4 regions of the Neomoorella humiferrea genome follow, and region 1 is predicted to be linked to each of the others. Evidence: riboswitches for the same ligand, from Rfam matches in the RefSeq annotation. Region 1 holds a riboswitch; each other region holds the start of a gene.
The links. A riboswitch is a leader RNA that binds a small molecule or an ion and turns the genes downstream of it on or off. The one in region 1 is predicted to bind cobalamin.

Region 1 (7,254 bases):
CCGGTTGCGGCAGCTGCGTGGACGTTTGCCCGGTGGAGGCCATTACCGTGGATGGAGTAGCGGTTGTCAATGCCGATGAATGCCTGGAATGCGGCACCTGTGTTGAAGAATGTCCCAACGGAGCTTTAAGCCTTGATTAAAGCGTGGTGAAGGAAATGATTGTTACGGTGGCCAGCGGCAAGGGGGGGACGGGGAAGACTACCATCGTCACCAACCTGGCCCTGGCCCTGGCCAAAAAAATGCCGGTTCAGGTCCTAGACTGCGATGTGGAAGAACCCAATGCCCACCTTTTCTTAAAGCCTGAATTTCAGGAAGAAAGGGAAGTGACTCTGCCGGTCCCAGAAGTGGATGAAACTAAATGTACCGCCTGCGGCCGGTGCAGTGAAGTGTGCGCTTTTCATGCCTTGGCCGTTGCTGGAGGTAGGGTGCTTGTTTTTCCGGAGATGTGTCACGGCTGCGGCGGCTGTTCTCTAGTCTGCCCGGCCGGGGCGATAAGGGAAAAGCCGTACCGTATCGGTGTGGTGGCCAGGGGGCAGGCCGGGAATATCGATTTTGTCCACGGCAGGATCGATATTGGCATGCCCATGGCACCGCCGGTGATAAGGGCCGTAAAAAAACTTTCCCGAAGGGAAGGCCTTACCTTAATCGACGCTCCGCCGGGCACCTCGTGCCCGGTGGTTGCCGCCGTAAAGGGTAGCGACTTCTGCCTGCTGGTCACCGAGCCCACTCCCTTCGGCCTAAACGATCTCCGCCTTGCCGTGGGGATGGTGCGGGAACTGGGAGTGCCCTGCGCCGTGGTCATCAACCGTTCCACCCTGGGGGATCAGCGGGTGGAGCGTTACTGCCTGCGGGAAGGCATCCCCATTCTGCTAAAAATACCCTTTGATAAGGAATATGCCGCCACTTATGCCCGGGGAAGATGCCTGGTGGAAGATTATCCCCACTGGGTACCGTCCTTTATCGGCCTCTGGCAGGAGGTAGAGAGGCTGGTGTCACAGCGTGCAAGAGCTGCTGGTAATTAGCGGTAAGGGGGGCACGGGAAAAACAACTGTTACCGCTGCCCTGGCCGCCCTGGCGGAAGATAAGGTTCTGGCCGACTGCGATGTCGACGCTGCCGACCTGCATTTGCTTCTGCGGCCAGAGGTGGAAAGTGTAAATGAATTTTACGGATCCAAAAAGGCGGTTATCAACCCGAAATTTTGCAACCTTTGCGGCCGCTGCTTGGAAGCATGCCGTTTTGATGCCGTTTTGCAGGTAGTGTCGGAGAAAGCTGACGGGAAGGCCCGTTCGGACAGAGGGTCTTTCTATATCGATTCTCTGGCATGCGAAGGCTGTGGGGTATGTGCCCTTGTGTGCCCGACGGGAGCCGTGACCATGGAACCCAATCTTGCCGGCTACTGGTATATCTCGGAAACGCCTTACGGCTCCCTGGTCCATGCTCAGCTAGGTCTGGCTGAGGAAAATTCCGGCAAGCTGGTAACAAAGGTGCGTCAGGAAGCGCGGCGGCTGGGGGAGGAAAATAACGCCCGGCTGATTATTACCGACGGCCCGCCGGGCATCGGCTGTCCTGTTATTTCTTCGCTGACTGGCGTTACCCTGGCTCTGGTGGTGACGGAGCCAACGGCGGCTGGCCGGCACGACCTGGAACGGGTGGTAAAGCTTGCCGACCATTTCCACGTGCCGGTATCCGTTTGCATCAATAAGTATGATCTCGCACCGGAAAAAAGCAGGGAAATCGAGGCTTATTGTTATGAAACAGGGCTTAGCGTCGCCGGCAAAATACCCTATGATATCGATGTGGTCAGGGCCCTGGTAAACGGCGTTCCCCTTACGTCCTGCTCCCGGGGGGCGGCGGCCAAGGCGGTACAGGCCATGTGGGATAGCCTTCTGGTCCGGTTGGAAAAAATAGGAAATCAATAACCGGACGGGATTTTTAAATAAAACGGACCTATGCAATTTAAAAACATTGGCCGGGAGGATTCCGGCTTTTTTTGTAGAAGGATTAATTTAAATAACAGCAGGCATCAAGGGAAGCCGGTGTAAAACCGGCGCGGTCGCGCCACTGTAAGGGGGAGTGACCCCACATCAGGCCACTGGGTTTTGCCCTGGGAAGGCGTGGGGAAACGGTGAACCCGAGCCAGGAGACCTGGTGCCTGTCTTAGCAGCTGGTGCTCCCTACGCAGGATGGGGAAACAGCATGAACCCTGTTCTAGTTGGAGCAGGGTTTTATTTTTGAACAGGATAGGTGACCGGCCCCGAGGGGCCGGCTTAAATGCTGCCAACCGGCCCGGCAAGTGATTTCCAATAAGGCAAAACGACTGGAAGTTCACGATGCGCTGGGACTGTTATGGACGGCCTATTCTAACCCACCCGGGGAGTATGTAGGAAGGTGTTGGAAAAGGCCGTTTTGTTTTTAGATGTTATTAGGTATTATAAGCACTGGTGATAAAATTATCTGGTGGTATAGAGAGAACCTGAATAGTACCGGGCCCATCTGACAGGGATATCGGCCAGCTTTTAAGCCGGGTAAACAAATGGTACAATACCACTAAAGGAAATGTCCCGGGAGGGATGAACATGGCCGTTAACGAGGTTAAATTTACTTACGAGGACTATTGCCAGCTACCGGAGGACAAAAGGTATGAGCTCATCGGGGGGAAGCTGTATATGGTGCCGGCACCAAGTGTCATCCACCAGATGGTTTCCGGGAACCTGGAGTTTATTTTACGCCAGCATGTGGAAGAGCAAAAGATAGGGATAATTCTCCACTCACCTATTGATGTTTATTTAACACCGGAAGATGTCGTCCAGCCGGATATCATTTTTATCAGCAACGAAAGACGGGCCATCATCACTGAAGCCAATATCAAAGGCGGGCCGGACCTGGTAATTGAAATTCTCTCCCCTTCTACCGCTGAGCGGGATCAAGTAATCAAGAAAAAGTTATATGCCGCCCACCAGGTGCGGGAGATATGGTTTGTCCACCCTGTGGCCCAGACCATAGAAGTTTGTGCTTTTACTCCCGAAGGGGAGAAAAAAGATCTCTACACCCGGCGGGGAAAGGACCCTTTCGTTTCGACAGTTTTACCCAAGTTGGACTTAGATTTAGACCGGGTTTTTTAAAGTTTAAATATTTTAGCCGGACGGGCGGGTGGCGTTGAGTGTTTTTAGGGACTTCTGGTTGACATAAGTCCAGATTAAAGTTATCATATGAAACAGTTAAAGTTGAAAGCGGGGGAATAATATGCCGAGGCCGCCCAAGTGCCGGCGCGTGGAATTTTTACCCGGAGTTACCTATTTTAAACCGGCTGCCGTGCCTTTACGCCAGCTGGAAGAAGTCGTTTTGGCAGTAGAAGAACTGGAGGCAATACGCCTGAAAGATATAGAAGGGCTGGAGCAGGAAGAATGCGCCGCCAGGATGGGGGTTTCACGGCCGACCTTTTTCCGCATCCTCGGCGCGGCCCGCAGCAAGGTGGCCGACGCCTTAATTAACGGCAAGGCCATACGTATTGAAGGGGGAATATATCACCTGGTCGGCGCCAGGGCGCGCTGTGAAGAGTGCGGCCATGAATGGGAACTGGAAAAGGAACATAATGTTGAAACCTGTCCCCGTTGCGGCAGCAAAGAAGTTTTTGCAGGGCCGAAGCCGGGACATGGACGCTGCCGGCGGCACGGTTGGGAATAAGTTACGGGCGGCATTACTGGCCGCCCGTTTTAAGATCTTCCCCGGCAGTTTTGCGGATTATATTATCAAGCTGGCTTGTCGTCAAATTCGGCGTACCGGCATTGATGCGGGGGAGATATAACGGGTTAGTTTTTCTGGTAATGGCACCGGGACGGGTGGTAAAGATAAACTTAAAACCCGTTTCAGCCGCAACTTTGATTGATAAACTACCGGCGGCTCCAAAGGGCAATGCCAACGCCACGGCCGGATAATGTAGGTTGGCCTCAATTAGTTCCCGTGAATGCTGTAAATCCCTGCGGACCATCTCTTGAAATTCATTTGTATTTTGTCCTTTTAAAGGTCCGTTAAGGATGGGGCCGGTATGACCGTTGGCGAGGAGGGCATAGTCATGTAAATTATATGTATGAGATTGGGTTATAAACCCGGCAGAGGCCATTTCCGCGGCCTGTTGCCAGTTATAATGTTGGAGATTGCCCAGCTTTTGCCCCATATAGCCGACGATGGCGAAGGATAATGCAGGCATGTGCCTGGCCTTTAGTTCAGGTAATGCATATCGGTAGACGCTTTCGTAACCGTCATCGAAGGTAATGAGCACGGCGTTGTTGGGAATAGGTTTTCCGTTGAGGAAAGCCTCCATTTCCTGAAGGCCGACGGCTCTGTATCCTGCAGCCCGGAGCATATCCAGATGGTGCCGGAAGCGTTGGGGAGATATAACCAGCCCGGGAATTTCGTGCTCATCAATATGATGATAAATCAGGGCGACAACCTTGTCGGCAAAAATTTTTTTTCTAGGGTTATCGTTTTCTACCTCCTGAACAGGCGTGACGGCGGCTTCTTTAATTGTTGCAGTTTCGTTTTTAGCTTTTGTATCCGTTGTTTGTGCAAGGCTGTGTTGAGGCAACAGCGGCCTGCGATGAATCAAACTAAATAATAATAAAAAAACAAGAAATACAATCAGGGAGGTAGCGACGATATTCTTCTTCACATAAAAACCTCCTACATTCTTTCTTTATCTTTTACAATGAATTTTCTTCCCTCAACCGACGTCTGAGGGATAGAAATACTCCTCCCAGGGCTAAAATCATGCCCAGGGTGTGATACCACAAAAGTTTTTCGTTAAGGAGCAAGGCCGCTAAAATCACGGTAACGAGTGGGGTTAAGTTATTGAACATGGCTACAGTGCCGCTGCCGAGGCGGTTGACGGCTTCAAAGTTCAATAAAAGTGCTACCCCGGCTATAATGCCGCCCATATAAAAAAGTAACAGCCATTCCCACCAGGTAAGATGCCAGCCGTAACGTATTATTTCCCATAATCCTGGGGGCAGGAGAAAAATAGTTCCGAAAAAAAGGCTCCAGGTACAGGTGGTTATTGCTGGATAGCGATGGGTTTCTTTTTGTACGAGAATATTGGCCAGGGAAACGGCGATGACGTTTATCAAGAGAATAAGATCGCTTTTATGGAATTGTAAAGCCATGACGCGTTTAAGGGAACCTTCGCAAGATACAAGGGTTAAGCCGGCAAAGGCGATAACAACGCCTGCTATTTGAAATATGTTTGGTTTTTCATGCCAGCCGAGGGCGAGGAGAAGCAGGGTCACGGCAGGAGAAGTTGAAATGATGACGGCGGCGCTGATTGCCCGATTGTTCTGCATTGACCAAGCAAAAGTAACATAGGCGATGGTGACGCTTAATAAGCCTATGAGCATAAAAACGGGGAAGTCGTTAAGGCGTGGGCGGAGGGTGGCTCGCCGGGCAAAAGGTAGAAGAATTATTAAACCCAGTATACCGCGCAAAGTCGAGAGGGCTGCAGGAGGTACGTTGGGTGCCAGCAAACGGCCGGCTATAACATTGCCGCCGTAAAGAAAGGTGGCAATTGAGACGGCTACATAACCAAGCCTGAGGGAATTTTTGTGTTGTTTACAGTTGGGGATTGCCCTTTCTGTTTCCGGGCACATCGCCATGGTTATGCAGCCTCCCTGGGTTATAAAGGTTATAAAAGTAAAATACCAAGGTACAAAGACCTTGGTACAAAGTAATTGGTGCCGAAGGCGGGGGTCGAACCCGCACGGCCTCGCGGCCACCGGATTTTGAGTCCGGCGCGTCTGCCAGTTCCACCACTTCGGCTCGCGCTTTTTTATTTTAGCACAGACTTTTTATTCCTGCAAGGGCTAAAAAGGATTAAGGCGGTATAGTGGCGAATAGGAAAAGAGCTGGAAGGTGGTGGCAGGCGTGGTCCCGGATGATGAGCTTTTGTCCCGGAGCCAAAGGGGAGATATGGAGGCCTTTGTCCTTCTTATAGAGCGTTACCAGAAAATGCTTTATACCATAGCATTTCGCCTGCTGGGTAATTCCGAAGATGCCGCTGATGCCGCCCAAGAGGCCCTGGTACGGGCCTATAAGAACTTACCCGGCTTTCGCGGGGATTGTTCTTTCAGGACCTGGCTTAAATATATCATTACCAATATCTGTCGTGATGCGCTACGTCGTCGTAAGCGGCGGCCGACCATATCCCTGGAGGGTTTTCAGGAAGCCGAAGGCGTTTTTTTAGAAGTTGCAGATGGAAAAGTTTTATCTTCGCCTGAGGAAGTTTTCCTGGCCAGGGAAGGGGAAGATGTGATACATAAGCTGCTGCAGCTAATGAAACCCGAATACCGCATGACATTAATTATGCGGGATATCCAGGGATTTACTTATGACGAAATAGCAGCCATCTTGGGCTGTTCCGTAGGAACGGTGAAATCCCGCCTCAGCCGGGCACGGCAGTTCTTGCGGCAGTATTTACTTAAAGAGCGGGAACATTTAACTAATCCCGGCGTCTATATAAAAAAAGGCGGTGAGGGGCGGTGAAATGTCGTTACTACCGCGAACTCCTTTCATCTTATCTTGATAACGCCCTTACGGCGACAGAGCGCCGGGAAGTGGAAGAACATATAAATGGATGCAGGGCCTGCCGGGAGGAGTTGGAAGCCCTGCGCCGGACGGTGGAACTCCTGAAGGATTGGTCGGAGGAAGAACTGGACCTGCCACCGGGATTTGAAGAAGATTTACGACGGCGGCTGGAAGCGGCCTGCCGCCCCTGGTACCGGCGCCTGGGGCAAAGGGCATCACTGACGGCAGCGGCAATCATAATGGCGGTGTTTTTTACCGCTTTAACGGGTTACCATACTCGTTTTATCCACCCCTTTAGAAACAATGAGTCAGAGCCCCCATCTTACGAAATAGAGGCCCCGCCGTCCCCGGAACCGGTTAGTTTACCCCCGACGACTGCAAATCAGGAGGAAAAACAGGCGCCGGTTGCTCCTCTACAGGAAATACGCCGGCCAACTCAGGCAAAGAGGCCGCTTCAAGAGAAAGCCCTAGTCCCCCCGGCCGCCGAAGGGGCACCGTCGAAGGCAGCTCCTTCAATGGGTAGCGTCCCTTTAGATGCCCCCTTGCTTTTTACAAAAACAGATAACGATGCTGACTCAAAATTGTCGGTACCTGAAAAAGTATATGAAGAACCGGATACCGTTTCCGAACCAGCAGGAATTTCTGGGTCGCCCTCGCCGTAAGGGTGGCCTTTAAAATAG
Region 2 (7,254 bases), 630 kb from region 1:
CTTTCCTGGCCCACAGCAAACGCCATCCCATGATCATGCGCTATAAGACCGGTGCCACCAGGGAGGGGAAGCTGACGGCCCTGGAAGCGGAAATAATCGGCGACAGCGGCGCCTACGCTTCCTGGGCCCCTAAAATCCTGCGCAAGGCTGCCATCCATGCCACCGGCCCATATGTTGTACCTAATGTCAAGATTGATGCCTATGCCGTTTATACCAACAATCCATTTACCGGCGCCATGCGCGGCTTCGGCGCCACCCAACCGCCCCTGGCATATGAAAGCCAGATGGATGAATTGGCCGAACGCCTGGGCATTCATCCCTTTACCTTCCGCTGGCTCAATGCCTTCCGCCAGGGGGATGTCACCGCGACGGGCCAGGTCCTGGAAAGCAGCGTCGGTTTAACCGCAACCATGCTTCAGGCAGCCAGGGCTGCCGGTTGGTCTCCGGCTGAATTAATACCGGGAGGGATGGAGGATGAGTAAAAAGCGCGGCACCGGCATGGCCTGTATTTTTTACGGAACGGGATACGGCAACGGTTTTCCCGACGTTTCCACGGCCACTGTGGAGATTCATGACGACGGCACGGCCACGGTGCGCAGCGGCGCGGTGGACTGCGGCCAGGGGTCCAGTACCATTCTGGCCCAGATTGCCGCCGAGGAACTGGGAATACCCTATGAATGGGTAACGGTGATTACCGCCGATACCGATACCACTCCCGACGCCGGCACGACGGCTGCTACCCGTCAGACCTATGCCTCGGGCAACGCCGTTAAAATGGCCTGCCGCCAGGCCAGGGAGGTCCTGTTTGAACATACCCGCCTCCTCTTAGGGGTCAATACCGTTGCCGGCCTGACGGCCCGGGAAGGTATAATTTACGTCAAAGGTTATCCCCAGAAACAGATATCCTATTCCGAGGCCGCCGCCCGGGCGCGCCTGGCCGGTTGCCGCCTGGTAGGCCAGGGAACCTTCATCACCCACACCACGGCCGTGGACCCGGAAACTGGCCAGGGGGCACCCTACTGGCCCTACGCTTTTGCCACGCAGATTGCGGAAGTAGAAGTGGATACGGAAACAGGGGAAGTACGGGTTTTAAAGCTGATAGCCGCCCATGACGTCGGCCGGGCCGTAAATCGCCTCGGGGTAGAAGGACAGATTGAAGGCGGCATCGCCCAGGGACTGGGCATGGCCCTTATGGAAAAGGTGCACCTGCAACAGGGCCGCATCGTCAACAATTCTTTTTCCACTTATCTCATTCCGACCGTCCTGGATATGCCCGAGATCCAGCCCTTGATTATAGAAAGCAATGAACCTACCGGTCCCTACGGCGCTAAAGGGGTAGGTGAGCCCGCCACCATCCCCACCGCGCCCGCCATCATCAACGCCATATACAATGCCGTAGGGGTGCGCATTAGGGAGCTGCCGGTTACCCCGGAAAGAATCCTGGCTGCCTTGCGGGAAAAAGAAGGAGGAAAGAAATGAGTATCTTAATTAAGAACGGTACGTTAGTTACAATGAATCCCCAGAGGGAAGTTTTCCAGGGAGATATCTATATTGAAGGCGATCGCATCGCCGCCATGGGCAATACTCCGGCCACTGCCGACCGGGTTATCGACGCCGCAGGTCACCTGGTCATCCCCGGCCTCATCCAGCCCCATATCCACCTCTGCCAGTCCCTTTTCCGCGGTCGCGCCGACGACATGGAACTTCTGGACTGGTTGCGCCTGCGGATCTGGCCCCTGGAAGGCGCCCACGACGCCGATTCCCTTTATTATTCCGCCCTGCTGGGTATCGGTGAACTTTTCTTAAGCGGCACCACGACAATCGTCGATATGGAAACCGTCCATCATACCGACGCGGCCATTGAAGCTATCGCCAAAAGCGGGATTCGCGCCCTTACCGGCAAGGTAATGATGGACTTTGGCGAGGACGTCCCGGAAAGCCTTAAAGAAACAACGGCGGCTTCCCTTAAAGAAAGCGTCGAACTGCTAGAGAAATGGCACGGCTACGATAACGGCCGCATCCGGTACGCCTTTGCGCCCCGCTTTGTAGTCTCCTGCACTGAAGAGTTATTATTGACAGTCAGGGATCTCGCCCGCCGCTACGGAGTTAAAATCCACACCCACGCTTCCGAAAACAGGGGCGAGTGTGCCCTGGTAGAAGAACTTTACAGCCGGCGCAACGTCCTTTACCTGGACGATATCGGCCTCACCGGCCCCGACCTCATCCTGGTCCACTGTATCTGGCTCAGTGAAGAAGAGAAGGAGATCCTGGCCCGTACCGGGACGAAAGTGGTCCACTGTCCTTCTTCTAACTTAAAGATGGCTTCCGGTATCTGCCCGGTACCGGATCTGTTGAGCCGGGGAACGGTAGTGTCCCTGGCCGCCGACGGCGCACCCTGCAACAACAACCTGGACGCCTTTATGGAAATGCGGCTGGCGGCCTTAATCCAGAAACCCCTTCACGGGCCCACTGCCATGCCGGCACCACTGGTCTTTGAAATGGCCACTCTGGGCGGGGCCCGGGCTTTAGGTATGGAAAAGGAAATCGGCAGCCTGGAAGTAGGCAAAAAAGCCGACCTGGCCCTGGTTTCCCTTGAGGGTTTCCATACCCAGCCCCAGGATGGCGTCGACGTCTACACCCAGCTCGTCTACCAGGCCAGGGGTACGGATGTCACTCTGACCATGGTTGACGGCAAAATAGTCATGGAGAACAGGCAATTGAAAACAATTGCTGCCGACGAAGTGAGAAAAAAGGCCAACGAGGCCGTCCAACGCGTCGCCCGTAGGGCAGGACTGGCATAGCATACCGCAAAGGGCGGTAAAAAGCCGTAGACATAACCTTTGGATTATGCTAAAATAAACTAAACTGAATATTGCCTCCGGCAAATCCGGGAAGTCAGTGTAAAGCTGACACGGTCCCGCCACTGTAAGGAGGAGCGAAACACCATCAGGCCACTGGGGACACCTGGGAAGGCGGTGCGGTAGCTATGATCCCGAGTCAGGATACCGGTTGCCGGGGAAACCTTGACCCCTACGATGGATAGGGGGTGGTTGGCCGGACTTACGGCAAGCATACCCTCTGCTGATGTAGGAGCAGAGGGTTTAAAATTACATAGGGAAAGGTGCGCGGTCTCGAGAAGATCGGGCTTAAATTTCGCCGCCGGCAGGGGAGAGGTTGGGCAAAACGCCGCGGAAGGCGGGAACTTGCCGCAACCGATGATGCCCGGCCAACAGGCAAGCCTGTTCTCCATCCACCAGGGTGAGAACCCGGGGAGGTGGTTTCTTTAGGCACGCCTGTTTTTGCGGCACCACGGCTTCCCCGGCAAAAAGCCGGGGATTTAAATTGTTACGGGGAGGATACCGCTTTTTGATTTTAGTAGTGGGTAGTACCGGCGAGGGAAGGCAATTAATACGTAGCCTGCGGCAGGAAGGCTATGAGGTTGCTACCTGGACCGACAGCACCTACGGCGAACAGTTGGCCCGGGAGGATGGGGCGACTTTTATTTTAACCGTCCCCTTAACGGAAGGCAATTTAGCCGCCCTGGAAGGCGGTCGGCAACCGGAAGCGGTGATAGACGCCACCCTTCCTTATCCCGGCAGGTTTTCCCTAGCCTTAGAGGCCTGGTGCCGGCAAAATTCCATACCTTACCTGCGTTTTTTACGCCCGGAAACGGAATTGCCCCGCGATAGCCTTATTCACCAGGTTACGACTTGGGAAGAAGCCGCCCGGGCTGCCGCCGACCTAGGAGACACAATATTTTTAACTACAGGCACCAACAACCTCGAAGTATTCGTTAACAATCCCCTGTTTAAAGATAAACGTATCGTGGTCAGGGTGTTGCCTGAACACAGGGTAATTAAAAAGTGCCAAGATCTGGGGTTGACACCCCGGGACATTATTGCTATGCAGGGGCCTTTTTCCAAAGAAATGAATAAGGTCATGTTTAAGGCATATAAGGCCGGTGTTGTCGTCACCCGGGATGCCGGACCCGCCGGCGGTACGGAAGCTAAAATTGCCGCCGCTTTGGCCCTGAAAATTCCGGTGGTGTTAATTAAGCGACCTTCCATTCGGTATCTGTATTCTGTTGCCACGATTGAGGAAGCCATTCTTCTATTAAAACGCTTAATACCTCGAAAATAGCATCCGAAGGAGGTACATATGGTGTTCCGGCGTACATCCATAATATTTATATTTTTCCTGTTGACCATGGCCGTTCTCAACCGGCCGGCCTACGCCATGCACATCGCCGAAGGATTTCTCCCTTTTAACTGGGCCGCTGCCTGGTATATCGTCGTGTTGCCCTTCTGGCTTTGGGGCCTGCGGTCCATCCAGCAAACTGTAAAAAGCAATCCCGGCCTGAAAATGCTCCTGGGCCTGGCCGGCGCCTATACCTTTGTCCTGTCGGCCCTGAAAATCCCTTCAGTAACCGGTAGCTGTTCCCATCCCACCGGGGTTGGTCTGGGGGCCATCCTCTTTGGCCCGGCAGCCATGAGTATCCTGGGGGGTATCGTCCTCCTCTTCCAGGCCCTTTTGCTGGCCCACGGCGGCTTAAGCACCCTGGGAGCTAACACCTTTTCCATGGCCGTGGTGGGTCCTTTTGTAGCCTACGGTTTTTACCGCCTGGTGCGAAGGCTCAACGGCTCAATTCCCCTGGCCGTCTTCCTGGCCGCCACCCTGGGGGACCTGATGACCTATGTCACCACTTCCCTGCAGTTGGCCCTGGCCTTCCCGGCCCAGCCCGGCGGGGTACTGGCGTCTATGCTAAAATTTATGGGCATTTTTGCCGTGACCCAGCTACCCCTGGCTGTCAGCGAAGGTATCTTAACGGTCGTCGTTTTTAATTTGCTGACCGCCTATAATAAAAACGAACTGCAGGAACTGTCTATTTTAGACGACAAAACCCTGGCGGCTGGCGGTAGTAAACTGGAGGTGCGTAAATAATGAGCAGCGTCCAGAAAAATCTTTTCTTGCTCCTAATCGTTATTCTCCTGGCAGCAGCCCCCCTCTTCATGCACCGCAGCGGGGAGTTTGCCGGTGCTGATGATCAAGCGGAAGAGGCCATTAGCCAAATCCGGCCTGATTATGATCCCTGGTTTAAACCCGTCTGGGAACCGCCCAGTGGGGAAGTGGAAACCTTTCTCTTTGCCGCCCAGGCTGCCATCGGCAGCGGTATTGTTTGCTACTTCCTGGGTTACAGCAAAGGAAAGAAACAGCGGGAGCAGAAGTAAATGTTCAGCATTGACCAGTATGCCTATAGCAACCGGTTAAAGAACGTCCACCCGGGCGAAAAAGTAGCCTTTGCCCTGGTAACCCTCCTGATCGCCCTGGTGGCGCCCCAGCCTTTAATCCCAGCCATCATCATAGCCCTGATGGCCGGGGCTACCATTGGGGTCGCCGGCATCCCGGCCCGTTTTTACCTGCAGCTTATCCTGGTGCCCTTTTCTTTTTTAGTCGCGGGGGTGGCCATGATCGCCCTCACCATTTCCAACCAGCCCCAGGCCGGTCTTAAGGGTGTGACCCTCCTGGAGTGGACCCTGGGTGTTACCCCAGCCGGCATGCACCTGGCCGGGAAAATTTTTCTCAAGTCCCTGGGGGCTACTGCCTGCCTTTATTTCCTTTCCCTAACAACTCCCATGGTAGATATCCTTACCGTCCTCAGGCAACTGCGCCTCCCGGCCCTGCTGGTGGATTTAATCAGCCTGACCTACCGCTTTATTTTTGTCCTGCTGGCGACCGTCAACGACATTTATACCGCCCAGGCTTCCCGCCTGGGCTATGCCTCCCTGCGCACTTCCTATCATTCCCTGGGCCATCTGGCGGCCAACCTTTTTATCAAGACTTACCGCCGCTCCCAGGAATTATTTACCGCCCTGACGGCCCGGGGCTACGATGAAGAGCTGCGCGTGCTGGAGGCTGTATATCCTTTCTCCTGGCCCTTTTTATGCCTGGCCGTCATCTTTGACCTGGCTTTAGTTATTTTAATGCTGCGTACATAATACCGGCCATCTGCAGACCGGCTCCTCCACGTACCTTTTATGTCCCCAATCAATGCCGACTACCGGAGGTGGACCTTTTGGCCGCCCTTTTAGAAGCAGAGAGGGTTTCCTTTACTTACCCTGACGGTACCCGGGCCCTGCAGCATGTTACCTTGAGCATCCCTGAAGGCAAGAAGATTGCCGTCCTGGGTCCCAATGGTGCTGGCAAGTCAACCCTTTTCCTTCATTTTAACGGCATCTTAAGGCCCCAGGAGGGGTGTATCTACTTTGCCGGAGTCAGGATTAATTACAGCCATAAAGCATTAACAGATTTACGCCGGCAGGTGGGCATCGTCTTTCAAGACCCCGACAGCATGCTCTTTTCGGCCAGCGTCCGCCAGGAAATTTCTTTTGGACCATTAAACCTGGGCCTGGGCAGGGAAGAGGTAGGGCAAAGGGTTGAAGCCGCCATGGCGGTAACGGGTATCGCCGACCTCCAGGATAAGCCGACGCATTTTTTAAGCTACGGCCAGAAAAAGCGGGTGGCCATTGCCAGCGTCCTGGCCATGGAACCCCGGCTGATCATCTTTGATGAGCCGACGGCCTACCTGGACCCGCGCTCAACCCGGGAGGTCATGGCCTTGCTGGCAGATATCAGCAGCCAGGGAAAGACGATTATTTTATCCACCCATGATGTAGACATAGCCTATACCTGGGCCGACTATATCTACGTCCTGGCCCGCGGCCAGGTAATCGGTGCCGGGACGCCGGCCGAAATCTTTAGCGATGCCACCCTCCTGGAAACTGCTGATCTGGCCCGGCCCTGGCTGCTGGAGGTCTACGAAGACCTGAAAAATAAAGGCTGGCTGCCGGCAACGGCGCCAGTCCCCAAAAATAAAGAAGAGCTCCTGGGCCTCATTCCTTATCGTTCCAGGTCTAAACTGGCCATTTGAGTTGGTCCACGGCCCGGTTCGTAAAACAGTTTTCATCATTTTCATCCCTGGGCGTTCTGATTTTTTTCGCCGGCAGGAGCTGTAAGGTGGCCATCTGGTTGCGCAAGCGAATATTTTCCTTGAATTCAATCAGGATCGACAGGATCTCATGGAGGAAGGGACTGCCAAAGGTAGACATCAGGCCTACAGCCACCATATTAATCAATGAATAAAGACCAGGATAAGCAGCCTTCAACCCGGTAAAGGCATTCAGTCCCAGCAGGGCAAAGACATCAATCGATGCCATGCCGGCCAGGAGGGCGGCGATAACGGCGTTAAATATAATT
Region 3 (7,254 bases), 920 kb from region 1:
TCTTCCAGGACGATCTCCACCTTGACCTTGGGCAAGAGGTCGATGGTATAAGCCGTGCCCCGGTAGACCTCGGTTTTGCCCTTCTGCTGGCCGCAGCCTAGGGTGTGGGTTACGGTCATACCATGGATGCCGTAGCGACCCAGGGCTTCCTTGACGGCCTCGAATTTTTCCGGCCGGATAATGGCCTCGATTTTATACACAAGCTCAACCCCCGTTCCATTTAAAGCCATAATTTAACCGCCTCTCTGCTGCCGCGGTGACCAGTTAAGTCTATTTTAGCCTGTACCAGCAGGAGCCGTCAAAAGTTTTTAGCTTGACGCGGCATGGAGCTTGAGGTAAAATAAATTATAAATTTGCTTCGTGGTTACAAGGGTGTAACCAGTGTGTCGCCAAAGAAGGCACAGGAGATAACCTGTCTCCTGTGCCTTCTTTATTTCAGAATGAAGGAGGGCAATGGTATTGAAGCAAAGGAATGTCAGCAACGTAAGGGGCAGGTCAAACATCCTGCTCCGGCCTGTAGTAACAGCACTTTTACTATTATTATTCCTGGCCGCCGAGACCGTCCTGGCCCGGCCGGCGCTGGCGGCAGCCGGGAACGCGGTTGATACCGGCGATACCGCTTTTCTCTTAGTAGCCAGCGCCCTGGTCATGTTGATGACCCCTGGCCTGGCCTTCTTTTACGGCGGTATGGTCCGCCAGAAAAACGTCTTGGGTGTCATCATGCAGTGCCTGGCCGCCATGGCCCTTATTTCCGTCCAGTGGGTCCTGTGGGGCTATTCCCTGGCCTTCGGTCCCGACCACCTCCACCTGCTGGGGGGGCTGGACTGGGCGGGGTTCCGGGGCGTCGGCCTGGAACCCAATCCCCTTTACGCCGCCACCATCCCCCACCAGGTATTTGCCATGTTCCAGCTCATGTTCGCAATAATCACCCCGGCCCTGATAACCGGTGCCTTTGCCGAGCGCATGCGCTTCCCGGCCTTCCTGCTCTTTACGTTAATGTGGGCTACCCTGGTCTATGACCCCCTGGCCCACTGGGTGTGGGGCGCGGGGGGCTGGCTGCGGGAACTCGGCGCCCTGGACTTTGCCGGCGGCACAGTGGTGCATATCAGCGCCGGCGTGGCCGGGCTGATCTGCGCCCTGGTCCTGGGACGCCGGCGGGATTACGGCCGGATCCCCCTGCCGCCCCACAACCTCCCCATGACTGTTCTGGGCGCCGCGCTGTTATGGTTCGGCTGGTTCGGTTTTAATGCCGGCAGCGCCCTGGGGGCCAACGGTCTGGCCGGTAACGCCTTTGTCACGACCAATACGGCTGCCGGGGCCGCCATCCTGGGCTGGCTGGCGGTAGAGTGGCTGCTCCACGGCAAACCCACCGCCCTGGGAGCGGCCAGTGGCGCGGTAGCAGGCCTGGTCTCCATCACCCCGGCGGCCGGTTTCGTCACTCCCCCGGCGGCCCTGGTAATAGGTGCTATCGGCGGCGCCCTTTGTTGCCTGTCAGTGGCCGTGGCCAAGGTCAAACTGGGCTACGACGATTCCCTGGACGCCTTTGGCTGCCACGGCGTCGGCGGCACCTGGGGGGCCGTTGCCACCGGCATCTTTGCCACCAAAGCCGTGAACCCCGCCGGGGCCGACGGCCTGCTATACGGCAACGCCCATTTGCTGGGGGTACAGGTGGTAGGCGTAGCGGCGGCCTGGATCTTTACCGCCGCAGTGACCTACGGCATTCTCAAGGTCGTCTCCCTGCTGACACCTTTACGGGTCACAGCCGAGGAAGAGGAAGCCGGCCTGGATCTATCCCAGCACGGCGAAAGCGCCTATCCCGACACCGGCCTGGCAGCCCTGGATGTGGCACAAGGTAAAAGGGTTACCGCCCCGGGAGAGCTGGCGGTAAATTGGATGGCGAGTCAGGGTAACCCGGCCGGAGCCGGCCTTTTCCGTCAGGAATAAACGGACAACATAGCGTCGCGGCCCGGTAATCGAACACAGTGCGGCTACCTCCCCCGGGAAGTCTTTCCCGGGTTTACTTTCGGAAACAGGTCTTGCCAAAAGCACGGTGGTAGATTATATTAATAATTGACAACCATATATGAAAAAATGGACAGGTGCCCCCGGGAGGGGGAGAATAGGGAAGTCCGGTAACCGCCTTTTCAGGCGGCGATCCGGCGCGGTCCCGCCACTGTGAGCGTGGAGTTGGCGATATAACGCCACTGGGATAGTTCCCGGGAAGGCATCGCCAAACGAGGAAGCGCGAGCCAGGAGACCTGCCTGTCCATACGACCTCTCACCTTCGCCAGGAAAGGGGAGAAGCAACCGGGGATGATGGCAAAGTCCCCAGCCGAAGACGGCTGGGGACTTTTTTGTTACGGGTGGCCCGGCCCCTTTTCGCCCCTGACAAAGTCTTCTTTAGAAAGGAGAAGCAAACATGGCAAAACCGGAACTTTCCTCCCCGGCCGTTAAGGCAAGCCGCTGGACGGCCAGACGCCTGGCGACCCTGGCCATGCTCATCGCCCTGTCAACTGTGGGCGCCAATCTAAAAATACCCAGCATCACCGGCACCCCGGCCTTCGATTCTTTTCCCGGCTTTCTCGGAGCCCTCATCCTGGGTCCCGCCGACGGGGCTCTCATAGCTTCCCTGGGGCACCTGCTCACCGCCTTTACCGCCGGGTTCCCCCTCACCCTGCCCCTCCACCTGGTAATCGCCGCCGGCATGGCCGCCGTCGTCGCCCTTTTTGCCCTCTTCTACCCCTTTTCCCCCTGGCTGGGGATCGCAGCGGGAATAGCCCTCAACGGCCTGTTACTCCCGGCGCTGTTTATCCCCCTGCCGGGGTTCGGCAAAGCATTCTTCCTGGCCATGGTGGTGCCCTTATTGATCGCTTCCGCCCTGAACATCGTCCTGGCCGCGACAGCCTTCACCAGCCTGCGCCGGGTATTTCCCACCAGCTATGCCGCCGGCCGGGGGAAAGGTGAAGGTAAATGACCCCGCCCGCCCTTTTCCCCCGCCGCTACCGGGATTTGACCATCCTGGACCTGGAGGCGCAAAGATCCCTGGTGATCGCCTGCGATTCCGCCGGCGCCATCGGCCCCAAGGAAGCCGACGTGGTGCGAGTGCCGGGATACGTCCTGGGCCGCTTCACCGCCAGGGTAGCCTTGATGGAAGTCCTGGCGGTAGGCGCCTGGCCGGTCTGCATCGTCAACACCCTCTGCGTGGAACCGGAACCTGCAGGCGCGGCCATCCGGGAGGGGGTGGCCGACGAGGTCCGCTCGCTGGGTATCGACCCGGAGAAGGCCCTCACCGGCAGCAGTGAAAAAAACGTCCCCACTATCCAGTCGGGGATAGGGATCACCGTCATCGGCCTGGCGACTACCGCAGAGCTGCTAATAGGGCGCCTGGCCGCCGGCGACGCCCTGGCCCTTTTCGGGCGGCCCAAGGTCGGAACCGAGGTCTTCCTCGACGATCCGGAAATCGCAGACCTGCAAACCGTGCGCTTGCTCCTCGACCAGCCGGGCATCCGGGAAATCGTTCCCGCCGGTTCCAGGGGCATCCTGGCCGAGGCCCGGGATCTGGCCGCTTTATACAGGCTGCAGATCAACTGGCGGCCGGGCTTATCGGAGCTGGACTTGCACAAATCGGCCGGCCCCGCCACCTGCATCCTCGCCGCCGGCGAGCGGCCCGCCCTAGAGGCTGCAGGGCTCCGGGCGGGAAAACCCTTCTGCCTCCTGGGGACCCTGGAAAAACAGTCCCCTGGCGGTGGAAATAAATAAATTGCCCGTTACAGCAAAAGAGAAAGCACCCGCTGCGCGCGAGTGCTTGTAAGGGTCTACCCTGCCCCGGATTAAGCCGCTTTCTCCAGGACAATTTTGCCGTCCCGGGCGACGGCCCGGACTTTGTCGCCGGGAGCAATTTTCCCGGCCAGCATCTCGTCGGAGAGCTGATCCTCGATGAGGGTTTGAATGGCACGGCGCAGGGGCCGGGCGCCAAAGGCTTCATCGAAGCCTTCTTTAATAAGGATTTCCTTGGCTTCGTCGGTCACTTCCACCGTCAGCTTGTTGTCTTCCAGGCGCCGGTTGAGGTCGGCCAGCATCAAATCGACGATCTTCCTGATATCTTCCTTGGAAAGGGCGTGGAAGACGATTATTTCGTCGATGCGGTTTAAGAACTCGGGCCGGAAGGTCCGCCGCAGTTCTTCCATGATGTGCTTTTTCATTTTTTCATAAGACTCGGCGGCCACTTCGCTGGTGGAAGCCTTAAAGCCCAGGCTTTCCCTCTTGATGGTCCCGGCGCCGATGTTGGAGGTCATGATAATTACCGTGTTGCGGAAATCCACGGTGCGACCCTTGGCGTCCGTAAGCCTGCCGTCGTCCAGCACCTGGAGCAGCACGTTAAAGATGTCCGGGTGGGCCTTTTCAATCTCGTCAAAGAGCACGACGCTGTAGGGCCGGCGTCGGACGGCCTCCGTCAACTGACCGCTCTCTTCATAACCGACGTAGCCGGGCGGGGCGCCGACAAGCCGCGATACGGTGTGCTTCTCCATGTACTCCGACATGTCGAAGCGGATCATGGCGTCTTCGTCCCCAAAGAGGGCCTCGGCCAGGGCGCGGGCCAGCTCGGTCTTACCCACACCCGTTGGTCCCAGGAAGATGAAGGAACCGATGGGCCGCTTGGGGTCTTTAAGCCCCGCCCGGGCACGGCGCACGGCCCGGGCCACAGCGCGGACGGCCTCATCCTGGCCGATAACCCGCTGGTGCAGGATTTCTTCTAGACGAAGGAGCCGCTCGCTCTCCTCCTGGGCCAGCTGGGTGACGGGGATGCCCGTCCAGCTGGAAACGATTTGGGCGATGTCCTCCGCCGTCACCACGGATTTTTCTAGCCCTTTTTCCTTCTGCCACTCGCCTTTTTTGGCCTCTAATTCTTCCTTAATCTTCTTTTCTTCATCCCGCAAGGCCGCCGCCTTTTCAAATTCCTGGGCGTGAACGGCCGCCGCCTTTTCCTTCTCGAGTTCTTCCAGGCGCGCTTCCAGTTTTTTGACGTCGTCCGGCGCCGTATAGACCTTAAGACGCACCCGGGAAGCGGCCTCGTCTACCAAATCGATGGCCTTGTCCGGCAGGTAGCGGTCGGTGATATAGCGGTCGGAAAGCCGCGCCGCCGCCTCCAGGGCCTCGTCGGAAATCTTCACCCGGTGATGGGCTTCATAACGATCCCGCAGGCCCTTCAAAATGGCAATGGTTTCTTCAACCGTGGGCTCGCCGACCATCACCGCCTGGAAGCGTCGTTCCAGGGCGGCGTCCTTCTCAATGTGCTTGCGGTACTCGTCAATGGTCGTGGCGCCGATGGTCTGCAGCTCGCCCCGGGCCAGGGCGGGTTTTAAAATATTCGCGGCGTCAATCGCCCCTTCGGCGGCACCGGCGCCGATCAAGGTATGCAGCTCGTCAATAAAGAGGATGACGTTGCCGGCGGCCCGCACTTCGTCCATAACCCTTTTGAAGCGCTCTTCAAATTCGCCCCGGTACTTGGTGCCGGCCACCATACCGGACATATCCAGGGCCACCACCCTTTTGTCCCGCAGGACTTCCGGCACCTGGTTCTGAACGATCCTCTGGGCCAGACCTTCGACGATGGCGGTTTTGCCAACCCCGGGATCACCGATTAAAACAGGATTGTTTTTCGTACGACGGCTCAAAATCTGGATGACGCGCTCGATTTCCTTTTCCCTGCCGATTACCGGATCAAGTTTATCCTCCCGGGCCAGGCGGGTAAGGTCCCGGCTGAACTGGTCCAGAGTGGGCGTCTGGCCCGCCCGCACCGGACCCTTGGCCGCGGCCGGCGCCCCTCCCGGCTGGAAACCGACCCCGCCGGGAAAACCGCCCATACCGAAAGGCAGGTTGCCGAAAACCATGGTCCAGCCGCCGGCCTGGGGCTGTCCCCCGGCACCCCCCAGCAGGGCCATAACCTGCTGGCGAATTTTATCGGCACTCAATCCCAGGCCGCTCAAGACCTGGGCTGCCAGGCCCTCGCCTTCTTCTAGCAGACCTAAGAGGATATGTTCCGTGCCTACATAGTTTACACCCTGACGCCTTGCTTCTTCATTGGCCAGCTCCAGAACCCTCTTGGCCCGAGGCGTCAGGCCGATTTCGCTTGCGCCCGGAGTATCTCCAGGACGGATAATTTTTCGCACCTCGTCGCGGACGGCCCTGACATCAACTCCCAAACTGGCCAGAGCCCGGGCGGCGACGCTATCACCTTCCCTTAAAATGCCCAGCAAGATATGTTCCGTGCCGACGGCCGGATGGCGCAAAGCCTTGGCTTCTTCCTGGGCCAGGCGCAAGGCCCGATTGGCCCTTTCCGTAAAACGAGGAGACATTGTTTCATCCACCTCCTGTCGATTTTTAACCTGCTAAAAGTTCACGAACCATGGCTGCACGGTGCACGTCACGTTCAAAGGGCGTCATCTCCCTGCCGGCGGCAAACTGGAGATAAGCCGGCTGGATGCGCACCATGAGCTGGTTGATCAACCGCTGATCGATGCCGCGTAAAATTTTCATTTCCACACCCAGACGCACGTCGGAAAGGAGCTGCAGGGCTTCCTGGGAACTCAAAATACGGGCATTGGTAAGGAGCCCGTACGCCCGGCCAACACGATCTTCCAGCTGCCACCGGCTCTGCTTGCGCAGTAGTTCCCGTGCTTCCCTTTCCTGATCGGCCAGGCGTACCGTGACGGCCGAAAGGTTGTTGATAATTTCTTCTTCCGAACGACCCAGGGTAATCTGGTTAGATACCTGGAATATATTTCCTTGGGCCTCAGTTCCTTCGCCATACAAACCGCGCACGGCAACGCCCACCTTGGTAAGGGCCGTCAGGATTTCCCCTGCCTGCCTGGTGAGCACCAGGGCCGGCAGATGGAGCATCGTAGAAGCCCTTAAACCGGTACCCACATTGGTGGGACAGGCAGTGAGATATCCTTTATCTTGATCAAAGGCATAATCCAATTCGCTTTCCAGGGCATCGTCGGCGGCATCGGCCAGACGCCAGGCCTCATGGAGCATCAAGGCCGGTAAGAGGCACTGCAGGCGCAGGTGATCCTCTTCATTGACCATAATGCTCAAGGCCTCATCATCCCTTAAGACTACGGCTTTTTCTCCTTTTCCTTCCGCCAGATCAGGACTGATGAGGTGTTTCTCCACTAGTATTTGCCGCTCCACCGGCGACAATTCCCTTAAAGGCATAAGCTTTAACTCGCCGACGGCTTGAAAAACTCCCGG
Region 4 (7,254 bases), 750 kb from region 1:
GCGCTGAGATACGGGTACCGCCAGAACCGGCACCTGTTCTAAAATGGCTTTCGCCTTCAAGGTCAAAAGTTCCGGGTCCCCCGGGCCGACCCCGAGGCCGTATAGGGTTCCACTCACCGCTCCTGCCTCCTATTCCTCATGCCCCAGCTGTATTGTCAGCTGCACGATATATACGGGGTTCAAAGGCCGCCAGATGTGGTAACGGCCGACCATTTCCAAGCGGGCCAGGTTCACGGCCAGGGCTTCCACCTGGTAACCCCTGCTGCGGCCCCAGGACAGGACCGTCCCCAGGGTTTCCACGGTAATGGCGTTGACAACGATAATGCCCCCCGGCCGCAAAACTTGATGGCAGTCTGCCAGAATATCTTCCAGATGCCCGCCGCTGCCACCGATGAACACCCGGTCCGGCGGCGGCAAACCCTTTAAGGCCGCCGGCGCCATACCGGTTATGACCCTGACGTTTTTGAGGCCGAAACGCCGAGCATTCTCCCGGACCAGGGTGCAGGCTTCCGGGTTGCCGTCCACGGCCAGGACTTCTGCCGGCGCCACCAGCCGGGCCGCCTCCACTGCCAGGCTCCCCGTACCCGAACCAATATCGTAAACCGTCATCCCCGGACCCAGCCGGGCTTTGGCCAGGGTCAAGACCCTGATTTCTTCTTTGGTCATTGGGACCCGGCTGCGACTGAAGCAGTTGTCGGGTATACCCGGGGTAGAATAAGGCCAATCAATCAGGTTCACAGCCGGCTATCACCACCCCTGGGCCGAGAAAATCACTGCGGGCCAGCTCGGCCGCCGTCAGCCAGGCCGTTTGCTCTCCGTCGCCGCCCAGTTCGATACCTACCCATACCATCAGGCCTTCGAGGCCGTGGTCGACTAAATATCTTCCTATAACCGGGGGGGTGTTGGCACCGCCGGTAAGAATAGCCAGTCGCACCTGGGCGGACTTCAACCGCGGCAAATAAGGCTCAAGAACCTCCAACGAACGGCCGTGACAGCTTAAAAAAACGACGTCTTCCCATCCGCAGGCCAGACGGGCGAAGGCAAGTTGTATGGAACTGATACCGGGAATAACGTTAATTTTTTCTCCCGGGAACTGTCTTTTTACCCAGGGGAGAAGGCTGAATAGGCCGGGGTCCCCAGAAACAAGTACAGCCGTGGGTCGCCCGCGAATCTTAAGAAGAAAATCGCGCAGTCTTTCTAGATCCCCAGTAATCAGCATTTTTTCGCATTCTAAATCGGCAAAAAGATCGAGGGCCTTTCGGCCGCCGATAAGAACCTCGGCCGCCGCCGCCGCCCTCCGTGCCGCCGGCGTTACATATTCCCCACTACCGGGGCCCACCCCTATTACCGTCAGCCAACTGTCTTTAAACACCTTGACGCAATTCCTCCATCATTTGGCGGGCCGTTGCGTCCGCGCCTATAAGATCACCCTGCAGGCTGAGGAAGGCAGTGCCGACAGCTAATTCCTTTCGGACAAAGGTTAAAGCCCTATGGCTCGCCCTTGCCGCCAAATCATCCCAGAAATCCCGCCCCAAACCTGCGGCAGCGATAATTTCTATGGCTCCTTCGACCGTTGTTGCCTGTAAAATCTTGTCTACATAAGTTGAAGAAGCGCCTTTTACAGCGGCCCAAGCGGCCAGGACTTCTTGGCGTCCGTCTGCCATTCGGCTATGGGTATAAAAAATACCCCCGGCTATTTTAATGAGCTTGCCGGCATGACCCCAAAGAAGCACTCCCCTGACTTTTCGTTCGACACAGGCCTCCAGCATATACCCGATGAAATTGCTCGTAAGAACTACCGCCCCGGGGGGCAGTTGATATTTCTCTTCGGCATAACGCTGCCCCAAACGGCCCGGAGTCAATATGAGGGTATTATAACCGGCGGCCAGGGCGACGTCTATCTGTGGCACAAGGGAGGCACGGTAGGCTTCTACGGACATGGGTTCGACAATACCGGTGGTACCCAGGATGGAAAGCCCGCCTTCGATTCCCAGGCGGGGATTGAGGGTACGCCGCGCCAGTTCCTCACCGCCGGGAATACTGATTTCCAGTTCCATCCCCCCTCCAGGGGGAATAAGATCGGCGACTGCCGCGGCGATCATTCGCCGGGGCACGGGGTTAATGGCCGGTTCACCCGGAGGTATGGCTAAACCCGGTAGTGTCACCCTCCCTACCCCGGAACCGCCGCGCAGTATTAAACCTTTCGGACATAGGCGAGCGCAAACGTGGATGGCGACACCATTGGTAACATCGGGATCGTCGCCGGCGTCTTTGATTACCACGGCTTCCGCCCGGTCCGCTTCCCGCCGGACGGTGACCGGTAGGGTCACCGTATCACCCGCCGGCAGGGTTAATGTAACTTCTTGGACCAAGCGCCTTTGGTATAAAGCCATAGCGGCCGCCCTGGCGGCGGCGGCAGCACAGGTGCCGGTGGTATAGCCCCGACGCAACTTTTCAGGCAAAAATAGTTCCTCCCCATTTTTTGCGATATTTTTCGAGAAGTCTTATTCAGATAAAAGGTCTTTTAAGATAAGGGGCAAACCGGCCATCACCAGATATACCCTATCGGCCCGGGAGGCGATTTCCTGGTTGGCCAGACCCAGGAGATCGCGAAAAAGCCTTCCCAGGGGATATGGGGGAACAAGGCCGAGGCCCGTTTCTTCGGTAACGATAATCACCCGCGCCGGAACCTCCCAGGCTGTCACGACGAGTTTCCGTACCAAGTTCATAATATTTTCAATTACGACATCATGGTCTTCCCCTCCGTCTGACGCCCCACCCTGCTGCAAGCCGCCCAAAAGGTTGTTAATCCACATACCCATGCTATCCAAGAGGATGGTGTCGGCGCGTTTACCCTCCCGGGCCATGGCTTCGGTGACGGCCAGGGGGGCTTCCACCGTCAGCCACCCGGGGGGGCGCCGGCGCCGGTGGGCCGCCACCCGGGCCGCCATTTCATCATCCCCTATTACAGCAGTGGCCAGGTAAACCACCCGTCCTCCCCCGGCGGCAGCCAGCTCCTCGGCCAACCGGCTTTTACCGCTTCTAGCTCCTCCGGTGACCATGATCAACGGCCCGCGTTCCATGTAAAACCTCCTAAAAGAAAAACTCCAGCCCCCACGAAGAGCTGGAGTCGTAATCTATACCCATAGGCCCCTTGACGCGAGGGTTTAATGAACAGGCAGGTTTCCTGGCTCCGGCTCCTTGCCCTGCTTCGCCTTCCCGGTACAGATACCAGTGGCTTTGAAGCGGGCTCCCCGGTTACAGTGGCGCGACCGCTCAGGATTTTCACCTGATTCCCTTTTAACCTTTTCGGCACCTGTCCCTTATTAAATTAATAAGTTAACTATAGTATAAACTTTGGCTACCTTTTCCGTCAAGGCCTGGGTAAAGGAAGGCCCTGCAATTTACCGGCCAAAAGGGCCAGCTCTTTATTCTTTTCCCAGAGCAACCGGGCATAACGGCGGTTGCGCACCTTAAGACTTTCCTTTTCCTGAAGCAGACGGTTGATCATTTCCCATTTCTCGTTCTCGCTCTTTTCCACCAGATGCATCAATACCCGGCGACTGATGCGTAGCTGTTCCACCTTGTCCTCCAGCTCTTGAATCCGCCGGTAAAGGGCGCCCGGATCGCCGTCGATCAACGCCCTCACCCCCTAGCTTTAAGGTTTTCTAAAATATATGCCCGGAAATCAAACCTTAGTCGTTCGCTCTTTTATCTTTTTCGCCCGTGCCTGCAGTTCCTCAACTTTTGCCATACTCACACAACAAGCACCCAGATCGCCGTGGCTTTCGTCAACTATGCCATGAAAATCCGATCCGCCGGTAACCACCAAATCAAACCTTGCTGCCAGTTCCAGGTAATGTCTGGTAACACCGGCGCTATGATAGGGGTAATAGACTTCGATACCTTGCAGACCTGCGGCCACAAGGTCGGGAATGAGGGGGTCGGCCTGGCTCAAGCCGGGATGGGCCAGAACAGGAACGCCGCCGGCCTTTAATATCACCTCTACCGCCCGGACAGGCGCGACTTTGGCCCGCGGTACGTAAGCCGGGCGACCCCGCGCCAGGAGAGTCTTAAAGGCAGTTTTGAGGTTGGGGAAATAGCCCCGGCGCACCAGGGCGGCCGCAATGTGGGGCCGTCCCACCGCCTCACCTTGAGCTTCCCGCTGCACCTCGCCCAAGTTAACGTTGTAACCCAGTTCCTGTAACCTTGTTACAATCCTGGCAACGCGCCTGCTGCGCTCCCGCCGCATTGCCTCTAAGAAACCCAGCAGGTTTCCTTCAAGCCAATCGAGGTAATATCCCAGGATATGGATCTCCTTTTCTTCCCATTCGGTACTCAGCTCGACGCCGGGCACCACCGTAATGCCGTAACTATTGCCAGCGGCCAGGGCACCTTCCAGGCCGGTCACCGTATCGTGGTCGGTAACGCCGATGGCCGCCAGCCCCTTTTCCTTGGCAAGCCTTATTAGTTCTTCTGGTGTAAACCGTCCGTCGGAGGCCGTAGTATGGCTATGTAAATCGGCAGCCCGGAAATCAGGATGTACCATAAAGTTGTAACCTCTGAATGGCCTCCGCCCGGCCGGTATCCGGATTGATATCGATTAAAACGGCTTCCAACTGAACGGGGCCGGTGGCAACTTCAAAGCGTACAGGCATTTGGGTGATAAATTTTTTTATGACGATTTCCGTTTTTACTCCCAGGATAGAATCTCTGGGGCCAGTCATACCCACATCGGTAATGTAGGCCGTACCGCCCGGCAGGATACGGGCGTCGGCCGTTTGAATGTGGGTATGGGTGCCGACAACTGCGCTCACCAGGCCATCTAGATACCAACCCATAGCAACCTTTTCCGAAGTTGCTTCGGCATGAAAATCCACCAAGATCATCCTGGTTGTGGCCCTGATTTCCTCCGCCAGAAGACGCGCCAAGCGGAAGGGACATTCCAGGGTAGATAAAAATATCCGTCCTGAGAGATTAATTATACCTACCTGAAGGTCTTCCTTAACCCGTATGATCGTATATCCCCGGCCCGGTGTACCGTCGGGATAATTGGCCGGTCGAAGGATCCGCGCCTCCTCTTCTAAAAGGTTTTCAGCCTCGCGTTTGTCCCATACATGGTTACCCATTGTTAAAACGTGAATACCTCTATTAAATAATTCAGCGGCAACAGGTGGGGTTATGCCGTTGCCGCCGGCGGCGTTTTCCCCGTTAGCCACTACCAAATCGGGCCGGTATTCATGAAGCAGATAAGGTAGAAGTTCCTGTACCGCTTTCCGTCCCGGCCGCCCAACGATGTCGCCGATCATTAAAACCCGCAACAATAAGGCTCCCCTCGAATGACCTTAAAAATATTATGCGATGCGGATTTATTTATTAAACACCATGACCCTTCCTTCTTCCCGAAAGGCGATAAGCCGTCGTTCCGGCACGGTGCCCCGGACGCTTTCCAGCATCCGGTCAATCAGCTCCTCCTGGATCATAAGCTCTTCTTCCATAATATTGTCGTTGTTCTCCGCCACAAGGGTTGAGTTAAAACCTTCCCGTACCAAAGCAATGATGAGGTCAATCTCATCACGGGATAGGGTAGCTACATCACGCTGTACCTCTAGAGAAGTAAGCTGGTCGTAAGGTGTATATTTAAGGTCGATTATCCGTGCTTCTCTATTTTCGAGATAATTATATACCTCAAGGGATTTGCGGAATTTCTCGGCGAATTTTTCCATCTTCTCCCCTGTTATGGGCTCAGAAAGCATAAAGGTAAAACGCAGTAATTGTTCAGCCGGTTCATAGTTAATGGTAGCAACTTCCGGATAACGCACCAGAATAGAAATCAATAACCCAATGGTATCAGACACTTCGCCGCCGTGTTTGTACTGAAGGCCCAAGGTTAACACCTGCCTTGTACTTTCATATATAACACACTACTTCTGCACCTTAAAGCAAATTCCTGCTTGTCTAATCTCCAGCTTGGCAGGAAAATTTAATGGCAGGGATGGTAGTATAAAACCTCCCTGCCCCTTGGCTATTTAGCGTAATCAACGGCACGGGTTTCGCGGATAACGACCACTTTAATCTGACCCGGATATTCCATTTCCTTCTCGATTTTCTTCACTATATCCCTGGCCAGATGGACGGCCATGGCGTCATCTACTTTATCGGGTTTTACTAAAATCCTTACTTCCCTGCCGGCTTGAATGGCATAGGATTTTTCTACGCCGGCAAAGGAATCGGCAATCTCCTCCAGCTTTTCAAGGCGTTTGATATACGCCTCCAACGTTTCCCGCCGCGCACCCGGACGTGCCGCCGAAATGGCATCGGCGGCCTGAACCAGACCGGCCTCAATGCTTCGCGGCTCCACATCCCCATGGTGGGCTTCGATGGCGTGGATTACTTCCGGGGATTCCTTATATTTCTTGGCCAGTTCGACTCCCAACGCCACATGGGGACCTTCTACCTCAAAGTCAACGGCTTTACCAATATCGTGGAGAAGACCAGCCCGCTTGGCCAGCTGAACGTCTACCCCCAGCTCGGCAGCCATGGCACCGGCCAGGAAAGCCACTTCCAGGGAATGTTTGAGGACGTTTTGACCATAACTGGTGCGGTACTTAAGTTTGCCAAGGAGACGCACCAGTTCCGGATGCAGGCCGTGAATGCCCACCTCAAAGGTGGCCTTCTCTCCTTCTTCCCGGATCCTTTGTTCAACCTCTTTCCGGGCTTTTTCCACCATTTCTTCGATGCGTGCCGGATGAATACGACCGTCAATGATTAACTTCTCCAGGGCCAGACGGGCCACCTCGCGCCTGATGGGATCAAAGCTGGAGAGTATTACTGCTTCCGGCGTATCATCAATTATCAGGTCTACGCCCGTAAGCGTTTCCAGGGCACGAATATTACGACCTTCCCGGCCAATTATACGTCCCTTCATTTCGTCGTTGGGGAGATTTACTACTGAAACTGTCGCCTCGGCCACATAGTCGGCTGCACAATGTTGAATGGCATGGGTGATAATTTCCCGGGCTCTCTTTTCCGCCTCTTCCTTGGTTTCTGCTTCAATTTGCTTGATCAACATGGCCGCTTCATGTCGGACTTCCTTTTCAACATTCTGCAGTAATATCGTCCTGGCCTCTTCCGTCGTTAAACCGGAAATGCGCTCCAGCTCGCTGACCTGTTTCCGGCGCAGCTCTTCCAGTTCTTCCCTGAGCTTTTGGTTGGCTTCTTCCTGGCGGTGGAGATTGGCCTCTTTGCGTTCGA

Region 2: it holds a riboswitch for cobalamin, as region 1 does, so the genes downstream of both, cobK (precorrin-6A reductase) here and MHFGQ_RS10015 (Uma2 family endonuclease) in region 1, are expected to answer to the same signal.
Region 3: it holds a riboswitch for cobalamin, as region 1 does, so the genes downstream of both, MHFGQ_RS00945 (ECF transporter S component) here and MHFGQ_RS10015 (Uma2 family endonuclease) in region 1, are expected to answer to the same signal.
Region 4: it holds a riboswitch for cobalamin, as region 1 does, so the genes downstream of both, cobU (bifunctional adenosylcobinamide kinase/adenosylcobinamide-phosphate guanylyltransferase) here and MHFGQ_RS10015 (Uma2 family endonuclease) in region 1, are expected to answer to the same signal.

What each region holds. Positions count from the first base shown of each region.
Region 1 covers NZ_CP136419.1:1,911,023-1,918,276, reverse strand. Annotated here, with positions in the region: gene MHFGQ_RS10030 (4Fe-4S binding protein) at 1-140, shown strand, start outside; gene MHFGQ_RS10025 (ATP-binding protein) at 156-1,022, shown strand; gene MHFGQ_RS10020 (ATP-binding protein) at 1,000-1,920, shown strand; cobalamin riboswitch at 2,028-2,148, shown strand; gene MHFGQ_RS10015 (Uma2 family endonuclease) at 2,578-3,123, shown strand; gene MHFGQ_RS10010 (DUF134 domain-containing protein) at 3,245-3,685, shown strand; gene MHFGQ_RS10005 (polysaccharide deacetylase family protein) at 3,699-4,670, opposite strand; gene MHFGQ_RS10000 (DMT family transporter) at 4,702-5,646, opposite strand; tRNA gene MHFGQ_RS09995 (tRNA-Leu) at 5,723-5,809, opposite strand; gene MHFGQ_RS09990 (RNA polymerase sigma factor) at 5,915-6,532, shown strand; gene MHFGQ_RS09985 (anti-sigma factor family protein) at 6,529-7,236, shown strand.
Region 2 covers NZ_CP136419.1:1,283,945-1,291,198, reverse strand. Annotated here, with positions in the region: gene MHFGQ_RS06715 (xanthine dehydrogenase family protein molybdopterin-binding subunit) at 1-482, shown strand, start outside; gene MHFGQ_RS06710 (xanthine dehydrogenase family protein molybdopterin-binding subunit) at 475-1,479, shown strand; gene MHFGQ_RS06705 (5'-deoxyadenosine deaminase) at 1,476-2,801, shown strand; cobalamin riboswitch at 2,853-3,028, shown strand; gene MHFGQ_RS06700 (hypothetical protein) at 3,147-3,308, opposite strand; gene cobK (precorrin-6A reductase) at 3,367-4,140, shown strand; gene MHFGQ_RS06690 (energy-coupling factor ABC transporter permease) at 4,159-4,941, shown strand; gene MHFGQ_RS06685 (energy-coupling factor ABC transporter substrate-binding protein) at 4,941-5,228, shown strand; gene cbiQ (cobalt ECF transporter T component CbiQ) at 5,229-5,996, shown strand; gene MHFGQ_RS06675 (energy-coupling factor ABC transporter ATP-binding protein) at 6,074-6,928, shown strand; gene MHFGQ_RS06670 (hypothetical protein) at 6,912-7,254, opposite strand, start outside.
Region 3 covers NZ_CP136419.1:163,367-170,620, reverse strand. Annotated here, with positions in the region: gene MHFGQ_RS00955 (P-II family nitrogen regulator) at 1-200, opposite strand, end outside; gene MHFGQ_RS00950 (ammonium transporter) at 547-1,944, shown strand; cobalamin riboswitch at 2,081-2,280, shown strand; gene MHFGQ_RS00945 (ECF transporter S component) at 2,420-2,974, shown strand; gene MHFGQ_RS00940 (AIR synthase related protein) at 2,971-3,759, shown strand; gene MHFGQ_RS00935 (ATP-dependent Clp protease ATP-binding subunit) at 3,831-6,356, opposite strand; gene MHFGQ_RS00930 (protein arginine kinase) at 6,382-7,254, opposite strand, start outside.
Region 4 covers NZ_CP136419.1:1,160,867-1,168,120, reverse strand. Annotated here, with positions in the region: gene cobI (precorrin-2 C(20)-methyltransferase) at 1-117, opposite strand, end outside; gene cbiT (precorrin-6Y C5,15-methyltransferase (decarboxylating) subunit CbiT) at 130-738, opposite strand; gene cbiE (precorrin-6y C5,15-methyltransferase (decarboxylating) subunit CbiE) at 725-1,372, opposite strand; gene cbiD (cobalt-precorrin-5B (C(1))-methyltransferase CbiD) at 1,365-2,462, opposite strand; gene cobU (bifunctional adenosylcobinamide kinase/adenosylcobinamide-phosphate guanylyltransferase) at 2,505-3,083, opposite strand; cobalamin riboswitch at 3,161-3,335, opposite strand; gene MHFGQ_RS06045 (translation initiation factor 2) at 3,374-3,640, opposite strand; gene MHFGQ_RS06040 (PHP domain-containing protein) at 3,689-4,549, opposite strand; gene MHFGQ_RS06035 (TIGR00282 family metallophosphoesterase) at 4,536-5,321, opposite strand; gene MHFGQ_RS06030 (hypothetical protein) at 5,370-5,897, opposite strand; gene rny (ribonuclease Y) at 6,026-7,254, opposite strand, start outside.